DNA from 3 places in the Exiguobacterium sp. s78 genome. Region 2 is predicted to be linked to each of the others. Evidence: riboswitches for the same ligand, from Rfam matches in the RefSeq annotation. Region 2 holds a riboswitch; each other region holds the start of a gene.
What was found. A riboswitch is a leader RNA that binds a small molecule or an ion and turns the genes downstream of it on or off. The one in region 2 is predicted to bind S-adenosylmethionine.
Positions count from the first base shown of each region.

Region 1: linked by a shared signal. The riboswitch ahead of KNQ18_RS14310 (Na+/H+ antiporter NhaC family protein) and the one ahead of KNQ18_RS13035 (2,3-diketo-5-methylthiopentyl-1-phosphate enolase) in region 2 are both predicted to bind S-adenosylmethionine.
Region 3: linked by a shared signal. The riboswitch ahead of KNQ18_RS02270 (methionine ABC transporter ATP-binding protein) and the one ahead of KNQ18_RS13035 (2,3-diketo-5-methylthiopentyl-1-phosphate enolase) in region 2 are both predicted to bind S-adenosylmethionine.

Region 1 is NZ_JACSNB010000003.1:246,393-249,668, forward strand. Features, by position in the region: gene KNQ18_RS14300 (aldo/keto reductase) at 1-110, opposite strand, end outside; gene KNQ18_RS14305 (hypothetical protein) at 268-471, shown strand; gene KNQ18_RS14310 (Na+/H+ antiporter NhaC family protein) at 515-1,825, opposite strand; SAM riboswitch class I at 1,907-2,011, opposite strand; gene KNQ18_RS14315 (metal ABC transporter solute-binding protein, Zn/Mn family) at 2,081-3,094, opposite strand; gene KNQ18_RS14320 (alpha/beta hydrolase) at 3,264-3,276, shown strand, end outside.
Region 2 is NZ_JACSNB010000002.1:315,499-318,774, reverse strand. Features, by position in the region: gene mtnK (S-methyl-5-thioribose kinase) at 1-800, opposite strand, end outside; SAM riboswitch class I at 879-982, opposite strand; SAM riboswitch class I at 1,188-1,289, shown strand; gene KNQ18_RS13035 (2,3-diketo-5-methylthiopentyl-1-phosphate enolase) at 1,360-2,550, shown strand; gene KNQ18_RS13030 (2-hydroxy-3-keto-5-methylthiopentenyl-1-phosphate phosphatase) at 2,547-3,206, shown strand; gene KNQ18_RS13025 (methylthioribulose 1-phosphate dehydratase) at 3,203-3,276, shown strand, end outside.
Region 3 is NZ_JACSNB010000001.1:457,378-460,653, forward strand. Features, by position in the region: gene KNQ18_RS02260 (PLP-dependent cysteine synthase family protein) at 1-55, shown strand, start outside; gene KNQ18_RS02265 (bifunctional cystathionine gamma-lyase/homocysteine desulfhydrase) at 48-1,214, shown strand; SAM riboswitch class I at 1,272-1,376, shown strand; gene KNQ18_RS02270 (methionine ABC transporter ATP-binding protein) at 1,455-2,477, shown strand; gene KNQ18_RS02275 (methionine ABC transporter permease) at 2,474-3,139, shown strand; gene KNQ18_RS02280 (MetQ/NlpA family ABC transporter substrate-binding protein) at 3,172-3,276, shown strand, end outside.

The sequences.
Region 1 (3,276 bases), on a different contig from region 2:
CGTAATGCTTCAGCGACAGCAGCAGGTGCTTCTGTCTCTTCATCTACTTGCCAGACACCGAATCCGATTTGGGGAATCGTAATACCGTTTGAAAGTTTTGCGTATTGCATGTGTTACTCCTCCTCATAAAACGTAGTTTAGATTTGCTCGTTTAGTTTAGCATGAACGAACGAAGACGTCCGTTTCCATGCTCATGGAGGAATGAAATAAGGTAAAATAGAAAAGAATCGTGAGATTTAATCGTGTGTTAAAAGAGGGGGAGAAAAGATGGCTCAAAAGAATAAAAAGCTATCCAAATGTACTTGGCTTAGCATTGGCGCCTTGTTAGTAACGCAGGCAGTGGGTCTGTTTCTTAGTGCGCGAAAGTCAGGACGTAATCCATGGGTGTGGGGAGGCGCTGGACTCGTTCAGTTCCCGCTTCCGGCAATCGCTTACTTAATCTTAGAACGACAAGCGAAGCAGAATAAATAATAAAACAGGTCCAATCGTCGACGCGATTGGACCTGTTTTATGGTTACGAAGAAATTTTTTCTTGCTTCGTCGCTGTCTTCTTCATGCGTGGTAAGCCGAAGAAGATGGCAATTGATCCACAGACGAAGAGGAGGAACGGATAGAACAGATACGGAATCAGTTCCGGTGAAGCCGTTTTCGTCAATTCTGCTGCGATCAATAGTTGTGCTCCATACGGAATGATGCCTTGAATACCACAAGAGAAGATATCAAGGATACTCGCCGATTTTTTTCGATCGACTTCATACGTATCGGCGATTTCAGCTGCCAGTGGTCCAGCGACGAGAATCGAGATCGTATTGTTTGCAGTCGCGAGATTCGTTGCACTAACGAGTGCCGCCATACTGAATTCGGCACCACGACGCTGTGAAATCTTGCGTGTCAGCGTCTCTTTTAAGAAGGCGATTCCACCGTTGAACGTAATCAAGCTGACGAGACCACCCATGAGGAGCGTCAAAATGGAGATCTCCGCCATGCCCATCATTCCTTCAGACATCGAGAGGACGAAGCCACTCAAGCCGAAACTACCATCAATCATACCGATGATGCCGGTGAGTAACGTACCACCAATTAAGACAAGAATGACATTGACGCCAAATAGTGCAAGGACGATGACAGCGAGATATGGAATCAACTTGTAGAATTCAAATGCTTTTGCTTCGACGACGTCACCAGAACCAGAAACGAATGCGAGTAGGATGACCGTCAAAATAGCAGCCGGTAGGACGATCATGAAGTTCGTCCGGAATTTATCGCGCATGTTCGTTTTTTGGGTCCGGACGGCGGCAATCGTCGTATCCGAGATGAACGACAAGTTATCGCCGAACATCGATCCACCAACGACAGCAGCCGCTGCGATCGCAACGTTGATGCCTGTCGCTTCATGAATACCGAAGGCGATTGGCGCGAGTGCAGCAATCGTTCCAGTCGATGTCCCCATTGCCATTGAGATGAAGGCAGCGATGATGAACAGACCACTCATGAGGAGCGACGGAGGTAGGAACGTCAAAGCAGCATTAACGGTCGCATCGATGGCGCCGATTGCTTCTGCTGTTCCAGAAAACGTACCGGCTAGTAAGAAGATGAAGACCATGATCATGATATCAGGATTTCCGGCACCCGTTGCGATTCGTTCGACCGTTTGATTGATGGATCCTTTCGTCGTGATTGCAGCAAAAATCAAAGCGATCAGTGCGGCGATAAGGATCGGAAATTTGTAAAAGTCGTCATAGAAGATCCCGGCTCCGATGAAGAGAACTAGGAATACGACGAGGGGAAGCAGTGCCCATTTGTTAGGCGTGATCGTTTCATTCATTGTTGACACCTCGTTTCTCAAAGATACAAAAAAAGACCCCTTCGCAAGAAAGAAGGAGGTCTTTATGAAATAAAGACGCTCTTCTTATCTCTCAAGCTTTCGCTTGCTGGATTTGGCACAGTACGAATCAAATCGTCCGCTGCCGAAACATCATTGGGCCAGTCCCTCCGTTTCTCGCGATAAAAAGAAGTCATTCAATTGTTGTAAAACACGTTTCTTACCGTACCGCATTGAGTAACGCGTGTCAACTGTACTTTACTGAAGTGCCTTTTTCAATGTTTGGACGTTTTCTTCCATCAACTTGAAATAAGAGCTGTTTTGTTGCGCTTTCGTGACCGACTCTAGATTATGAATCGTCACGGATTCAGCTCCGATTTCTTTTTGGATGACACGTGCGACCTTTGGTGAGACCGTCTCTTCGAACGCGACGTATTTCAAATCATGCATCCGTGCTTCTTTCACTAAAGCGGCCAGTTGCTTTTGTGACGGTTCATCGGAAGGAGAAATTCCCGCAATCGGCAGTTGTGTGAAACCATATCGTTCTGCGAGGTAACCGTAAGCGGCATGCGTAACGAGAAGTTCTTTTTTCGATCCATCAGCGACAGCTTGTTTAAATTGTTCGTCCAATTCATCAGCTTGCTGATCGAACGCTTTTAAGTTTTTCTCGAATGTTGCTTTGTCTTTTGGTACTTCTTTTGATAAAGCAGTTGTAATCGAGCGTGCCATTGCTTTTGCGTTGACAGGATCGAGCCAGACGTGTGGATCGTATTTTCCATGGTCATGACCCTCTTCTTCATGCGCATGTTCATCCGTTGCATGATCATCGTGCCCTTCTTCTTCGTGGGCATGTTCGTCTTCACTATGCTCCTCTTCTTCATGTGCATGAAGTGTAGCATCCGATTCTAGCAAGTTGACGTCCTTACTCGTCTCGACGAAGCGGACATCCGTGCCTTTTAGACTCTCCTGGATTTTTTTCGAATACGGCTCGAGCGTCGTACCGGTTAAGAGGAACAAGTCGCCCTTAGCAATCTCGGTGAGTTGTTTTGACGTCGGCTCGTAAGAGTGGGGGTCTGCTCCAGGTGGGACGATCATCTTGACGTTGACTTGATCCCCTCCGATTTCGCGGGCAATAGCAGCCGTCGCGAACGTTGATGCATAGACTTCTGTCTGGGTTTTATCTGAAGTCGATGAATCGGTATTCGAACCGCAAGCAGCGAGAACACTTGCACTTGCGAAAGCGACTGTTAAAGCGGGAATGATTTTTTTCATTATATGATACCTCCATTATTAAAACGTAACTATTCCGATTTGGACTTTCTCACTATAGCGGAACGCTGGTGAAGCGTCAAGTACGAATACCGAGACGTTCGACTTCTTTTAAAACGGGGTAGAAGGATAATAAAGTGAAGAAACTGGCACGTCTTTTGGAGGTGATCAAGTGAAACGTGAAA
Region 2 (3,276 bases):
GGGTATGCTGCAAAGAATAAGTGGGCGATGAACTGTCCGACATCGAATCCGAATGGACCATAAAAGGCGAATTCAGGGTCGATGACCTTCGTTTCCGTCGCCGAGGCGAAGATGCTTCCTGTATGTAGATCGCCGTGTAACAAGGCGTCCCCTTTTGTGATGAAGAGCGCTTCGAGTTTTGCGACTTCGCGTTTTAACTCATCGTCTGCCCATAGATGTGCCACCTCTTCTTCCAGTCCGGATTCAATCTCGTTCGTCTCCGCGTCATGGAACGGATCCGTGAAGATTAACTTTTCCGTGATGTCGCACAAGTCTGGATTGTAGTACGTTCGGGCGACACGTTTCTTTTCAACCGGACCAAGCGCAAAGTCCGATGTATGGAATAACGTCCGAGCGAGATAAGAACCGATATGTTCCGCAAGCAACGGATACTGTTCACCTGCGAGTAAACCGCTTCGAACGATCGTCAGATGTGAAAGATCTTCCATGACCGTATACGCCTCTTCATGACTAGCATGAAAAACACGTGGCACGAACGGTACGGCATGCCGTGCGAATTCACGGAGTGCGGATTGCTCGATCCACGCTCGTTCGAGCGATAACGGCCAGCTCTCCCCGACGACCTTCGCATATGGTAATGCTTGTTTTAAAATCAAGCGATGTTCGCCTTCTCGAATCCGAAAGACGAGGTTGAGGTTCCCGTCGCCAATCTCTTCTGCTTCGACGGCTCCATCGCCGATCAGTCCTAATGTCCGAACACGATCAATCGCGTCCTGTTCTGTGAATGCTTTATATGTCATCTCAGTTTCCCCCTATGTGATACACGAAAAAGCGCCTCTTTTCGTCATCGAAAAGAGGCGCAGAAAAGTCACTGCGTCCTCTTATCTCTCAGACGAAACGTCTGTTGGATGTAGCACCGTGCCTAGTGGTCGGTTGCTGCGGCGTCATCGGGCCAATTCCCTCTGCCAACTCGCGATAAGAGTCGTATGTAGTTGTCGTGTGTGATATTGATTTGAATCTTACGCAATCGACTTCCTCGCTGTCAAATCGAAATCAAGCAGAAACGGACATCATTTTTAAGTCATCTATAGAAAGAGTATTTTCAAAAAAATAAATTTTCTAAAAATAGTTTGACAAGTGGCGATTCTCATGTAAAAATTGCAATTAGATTTCACAATTTCATCCAATTCTTATCAAGAGCAGACGGAGGGACAAGCCCTACGATGTCGCAGCAACCGACCTTTTGGCACGGTGCTAATTCTTGCAGCTACTAAGCTGACAGATAAGAGTCCACGTTCGAATCATTCATGGTCTCTTGTCGCTGACGAGAGACCATTTTTTTGTTGAAGGAGGAAAGACATGGCTTATATCACTGCTACTTATCAATTGACTGCCCGTGATCGACTCGAGCAACGCGCTGAACAACTCGCGCTTGGTCTGACAGTCGGTTCTTGGACGGAACTGAATCATCTCGAACAACAACAACTCGCCTCGTTCAAAGGGGAAGTCGTACATACCGAAGAGCGCGATGGCAAAGGATATATCACGATTCGTTATCCAGAACATAACGTGTCGCGCGACTTTTCTGCGATTCTGACGACCGTCTTCGGGAAACTCTCACTCGACGGTGAAATCAAACTAACAGAATTGCTATTACCCGATACATTTACGTCGGACTTTCCAGGTGCGAAATTCGGGATCGAAGGGGTCCGCTCCTTGATTGGTGTCGAAGATCGCCCATTATTAATGAGCATCTTCAAAGGAGTCATCGGACGGGATTTATCGTTCCTTCGTGATCAACTCGAAGGACAACTCGCTGGTGGGATTGACCTCGTCAAAGACGATGAGATCCTATACGACAATCCGTTGACACCGACGATTGACCGGGCACGAATCGGACGTGAGGTCATCGATGCTCACTTCCACCGGACCGGTAAACGTGCGTTATATGCGATCACACTCAGCGGTCCCGTCTTTACGCTCAAGGATCAAGCCAAGCGATTGATTGATGCTGGAGCGACCGCATTCTTGCTGAATACCTTCACATACGGACTCGACGTCTTACGCGAACTGGCGAGTGATCCGGAAATCAACGTTCCGATCTTCAATCATCCAGCATATAGCGGTGCGTTGATCGCTAGCCCGAATCACGGAGTCGCAGCTCCTGTCTTACTCGGCACATTACCGCGTGCTGCTGGAGCAGACTTGACGCTATTCCCGTCTCCTTACGGCAATGTCGCTTTGCCAAAGGATGTCGCCCGTGGCATCGCGGTCGAAGCGACCCGTCTCGGTCAGACGAAATCGATCTTCCCGGTTCCTTCAGCCGGTATTCATCCTGGACTCGTCGCTCAACTCGTACGGGACTTCGGTATCGATTCCGTCATCAACGCCGGCGGCGGCGTACATGGTCATCCGCAAGGTGCTGCGGCTGGTGTCATTGCTTTCCGCCAGGCGCTCGATGCGGCACTCGCAAATGAATCCCTATCGGCGGCAGCATCGCGTCATGAAGAATTACGGATCGCCCTTGACGCTTGGGGGATCAAGTCATGACCGTACGGATTCTTTGTGACTTCGACGGTACGGTGACGACGCAAGATAACATCATCGCACTCATGCAGGCATTTGCGCCAGCTAGTGACTTCGAACCGTTGAAACGCGGCGTACTCGACCGGACGCTATCGATTCAGAGTGGTGTCGGGCAAATGTTCGCACTTCTGCCGTCTGACGGAAAAACAGCCTATCTTGACTTTTTGTTGGAGCGTGCAGTCATTCGCGACGGATTTTCGGAGTTACTTCAGTACAGTCGTCGTCAAGGAATCGATTTTTCGATCGTCAGCGGTGGAATGGACTTTTTCGTCGAACCGATCTTAGCGCCATTCCTTGAACAAGAACAGATTTACTGTAACGTCGCCGATTTCAGTGGTCCATTCGTCCATATCGATTGGCCAAACGCCTGCGATGCCCATTGCACGAACGGGTGCGGCTGTTGTAAAACGTCCGTTGCCCGGGCATTGCGCAAAGACAATGACGTCATCATCGTCATTGGTGACTCGGTGACGGACTTCGAACTCGCGAAACAAGCGGATCGTGTCTATGCCCGTGATTATCTGATCACGTTGTGTGAAGAGAACGATATCGCCTATACACCGTTTGAGACGTTCCACGACATCGTTCATGATTTAACACGAGCGGAGGTGACAACATGACATTCATGCGACGGTATGAAGAGCTACGCGCCATCAAACAAGAGCTTGCGGCGCGCGATTGGTTCCCTGG
Region 3 (3,276 bases), on a different contig from region 2:
CGAACGCTATTTAAGCCAACAAATCTTTGAAAAGGTGGACGAAACTCATGCGTAAGAAGACAGCATTGATTCATGGAGGAACAGGTGTCGACCGGGCAACAGGAGCCGTCACACCTCCGATCTATCAAACAAGCACATACAAGCAGGATAAAATCGGTCAACTTAAGGACGGATACGAATACTCACGGACAGCGAACCCGACACGGACGAGCATCGAACGATTGATTGCGGATCTTGAAGGCGGCGCACGTGGTTTTGCGTTCGGTTCTGGGATGGCAGCGATCCATGCCGTCTTCCACTTGCTTGAGTCTGGCGACCACATCGTCATGACGGATGACGTCTACGGTGGTACGTTCCGCTTGATGCAACGCGTCTTACCGAAGTTCAATATCCAAGTGACATTCGTCGATACGACGGACCTTGCGGCAACGGAAGCAGCGATCCAAGACAACACTAAGATCGTTTACGTCGAAACACCGACGAACCCGTTGTTGAAAGTAACGGACATTGAAGCAATCGCAACGATCGCCAAACGTCACGATCTTAAACTTGTCGTCGACAACACGTTCGCGACGCCTTATCATCAACAACCACTCGCACTTGGTGCAGACATCGTCTTGCACAGTGCGACGAAATACATCGGCGGACATTCGGACGTCGTCGCTGGACTTGTCGTCGTCAAAGATGATGCGCTCGGCGAAGAGCTGCACTTCATCCAAAACTCGACAGGCGGCGTGCTTGGACCGCAAGACAGCTTCTTGCTCGTCCGTGGTCTTCGTACACTCGGTATCCGAATGGATGCGATCGAAGAGACAGCACATGATCTCGTTGCGTTCCTACAAGCGCAAGATATTGTCTCAAACATCTTCTATCCAGGACTTGCATCGCATCCTGGTCACGACATCCAAGCGAAACAAGCGACTGGATTTGGTGGGATGATCAGCTTTGATGTTGGTTCAGCAGCGAACGCAGAAAAACTCGTCGAGGCGACACACTTCTTCACACTTGCTGAAAGTCTTGGTGCCGTCGAGAGTCTGATTTCCGTTCCGGCACGGATGACGCACGCGTCGATCCCAGCAGAACGTCGGGCAGAACTCGGTATCACGGACGGTCTCGTTCGGATTTCAGTTGGACTTGAGGATGCGGAAGATTTGAAAGAAGACTTAACACGTGCTTTCACGTTCCTCGAAAAAGTTTCTGAAAAAACTGTTTGACAACAAAAATAACCCCTGCTAATATTCAGAATATATTCTACAAACTTAATACCGAAACTCTTATCGAGAGTGGTGGAGGGACTGGCCCGATGAAACCCGGCAACCGCGGATCTAATCCGAAGTGGTGCTAATTCCAGCAGACAAAAGTCTGGGAGATGAGAGCAAATGGTTTTGTGTACTGAAAAGTGCGCGCGTTTGCTCTAAAACGCGCGCACTTTTTTTATTTTAGGAGGGACAGTTGTGATTCGTTTACAAGACGTAGGAAAGATTTATCGCTCAAAGCGCGGAGCGGTCGAAGCCGTCGCGAATGTCGATCTGACAATCGAGCGCGGTGAAATTTTTGGAATAATCGGTTATTCCGGAGCAGGGAAATCCACCCTGATCCGATTACTGAATATGCTCGAAGCACCAACGAGTGGTTCGATCCAAATCGATGGTGTTGAAATGACATCACTAAAACCTAAGGAATTACGAGGCGTCCGCAAGAATGTCTCGATGGTCTTCCAACACTTCAACTTACTATGGTCACGGACGGTTGAAGAGAACATCATGTTCCCACTCGAGCTCGGTGGCTTCCCGAAAGCACACCGCAAGGAACGGGTAGCGGAACTGATCCAACTCGTTGGTTTGGACGGACGCGAAAAAGCCTATCCGTCACAATTATCCGGTGGTCAAAAACAACGTGTCGGTATCGCTCGGGCACTGGCATCGAACCCGGACGTTCTCTTATGTGACGAGGCAACAAGTGCACTCGATCCGAAGACGACGGACTCAATCCTTGAGTTACTCGTCGACATCAATGAAAAACTGAAACTGACGATCGTCTTGATCACACACGAGATGCACGTCATTCAAAAAATCTGTCACCGGGTCGCCGTCATGGAAGCCGGTAAAATCGTCGAGCAAGGACCGGTCGCAGAAGTCTTCCGTCATCCGAAGCAAGCGATGACGAAGGAATTCGTCAAACAATTGACGTCGCCGTCGGAGAACGAGTTAACGTTCGCGAAACTACGCGAACGGTACCCAACCGGAAAAATCGTTCAGTTGACGTTCGTCGGATCGACAGCGGAAAGCCCGATCCTCGCGGAAGTCATGAAGGATTCACCGGTCCTGTTCAATATCATCGGCGGAAACGTCGGTCAATCGCAGGAAGGGGCACTCGGTACACTGTTCATTCAGTTGATCGGGGAAACAGAAGCAACACAAGCGGTCATCACGAAGCTTCAAGCCAGTGATGTTGAAGTGGAGGTGGATCACCGATGATTTCATTCTTTGACAATCTAGATTGGGACATGGTGTGGGAAGCGACAGGCAGTACCGTCTATATGACGGCAATCGCTGGTGTTTCGACATTCGTCCTCGGTTTGATCATTGGTTTACTATTGTATGCGACAAACGAAGAGTTATTGTTCAAGAATCGGGCGTTCTATTCAGTGTTGAGTTTGGTCGTCAACGTCTTCCGTTCGATTCCGTTCATCATCTTACTGATCTTATTGATTCCATTTACGACAGCAATCGTCGGTTCGTTCCTCGGACCAACGGCAGCATTACCGGCACTGATTTTCGGTGCTGCACCATTTTACGGTCGGATGGTTGAACTCGCGTTACGCGAAGTCGATAAAGGTGTCATCGAGGCAGCCGAATCGATGGGCGCGACGAAGTTCCAGATCATCTATAAAGTCTTAATCCCGGAAGCATTGCCTGCCATCGTTTCGGGAATCACGGTTACGCTCGTTTCACTTGTCGGTTATACGGCAATGGCCGGAGTAGTCGGCGGAGGTGGACTTGGGGACATGGCCTTCATCGAAGGATTCCAGCGTTCTCAAAACGATGTCATCGTCATTGCGACACTCTTAATCTTAGCGATCGTCTTCGTCATCCAAATCATTGGTGACTTGCTGATCCGCGCGATCGATAAACGTTAATTCGAAACTTAATCATATTGGAGGAATCATTCATGAAAACTTGGAAAAAATTCGTAGGTACTGCTGCTGTATCCGTCTTAGCTATTAGTCTTGCTGCATGTGGCGAAAAATCATCAGGATCAGATAGCAACGACGAC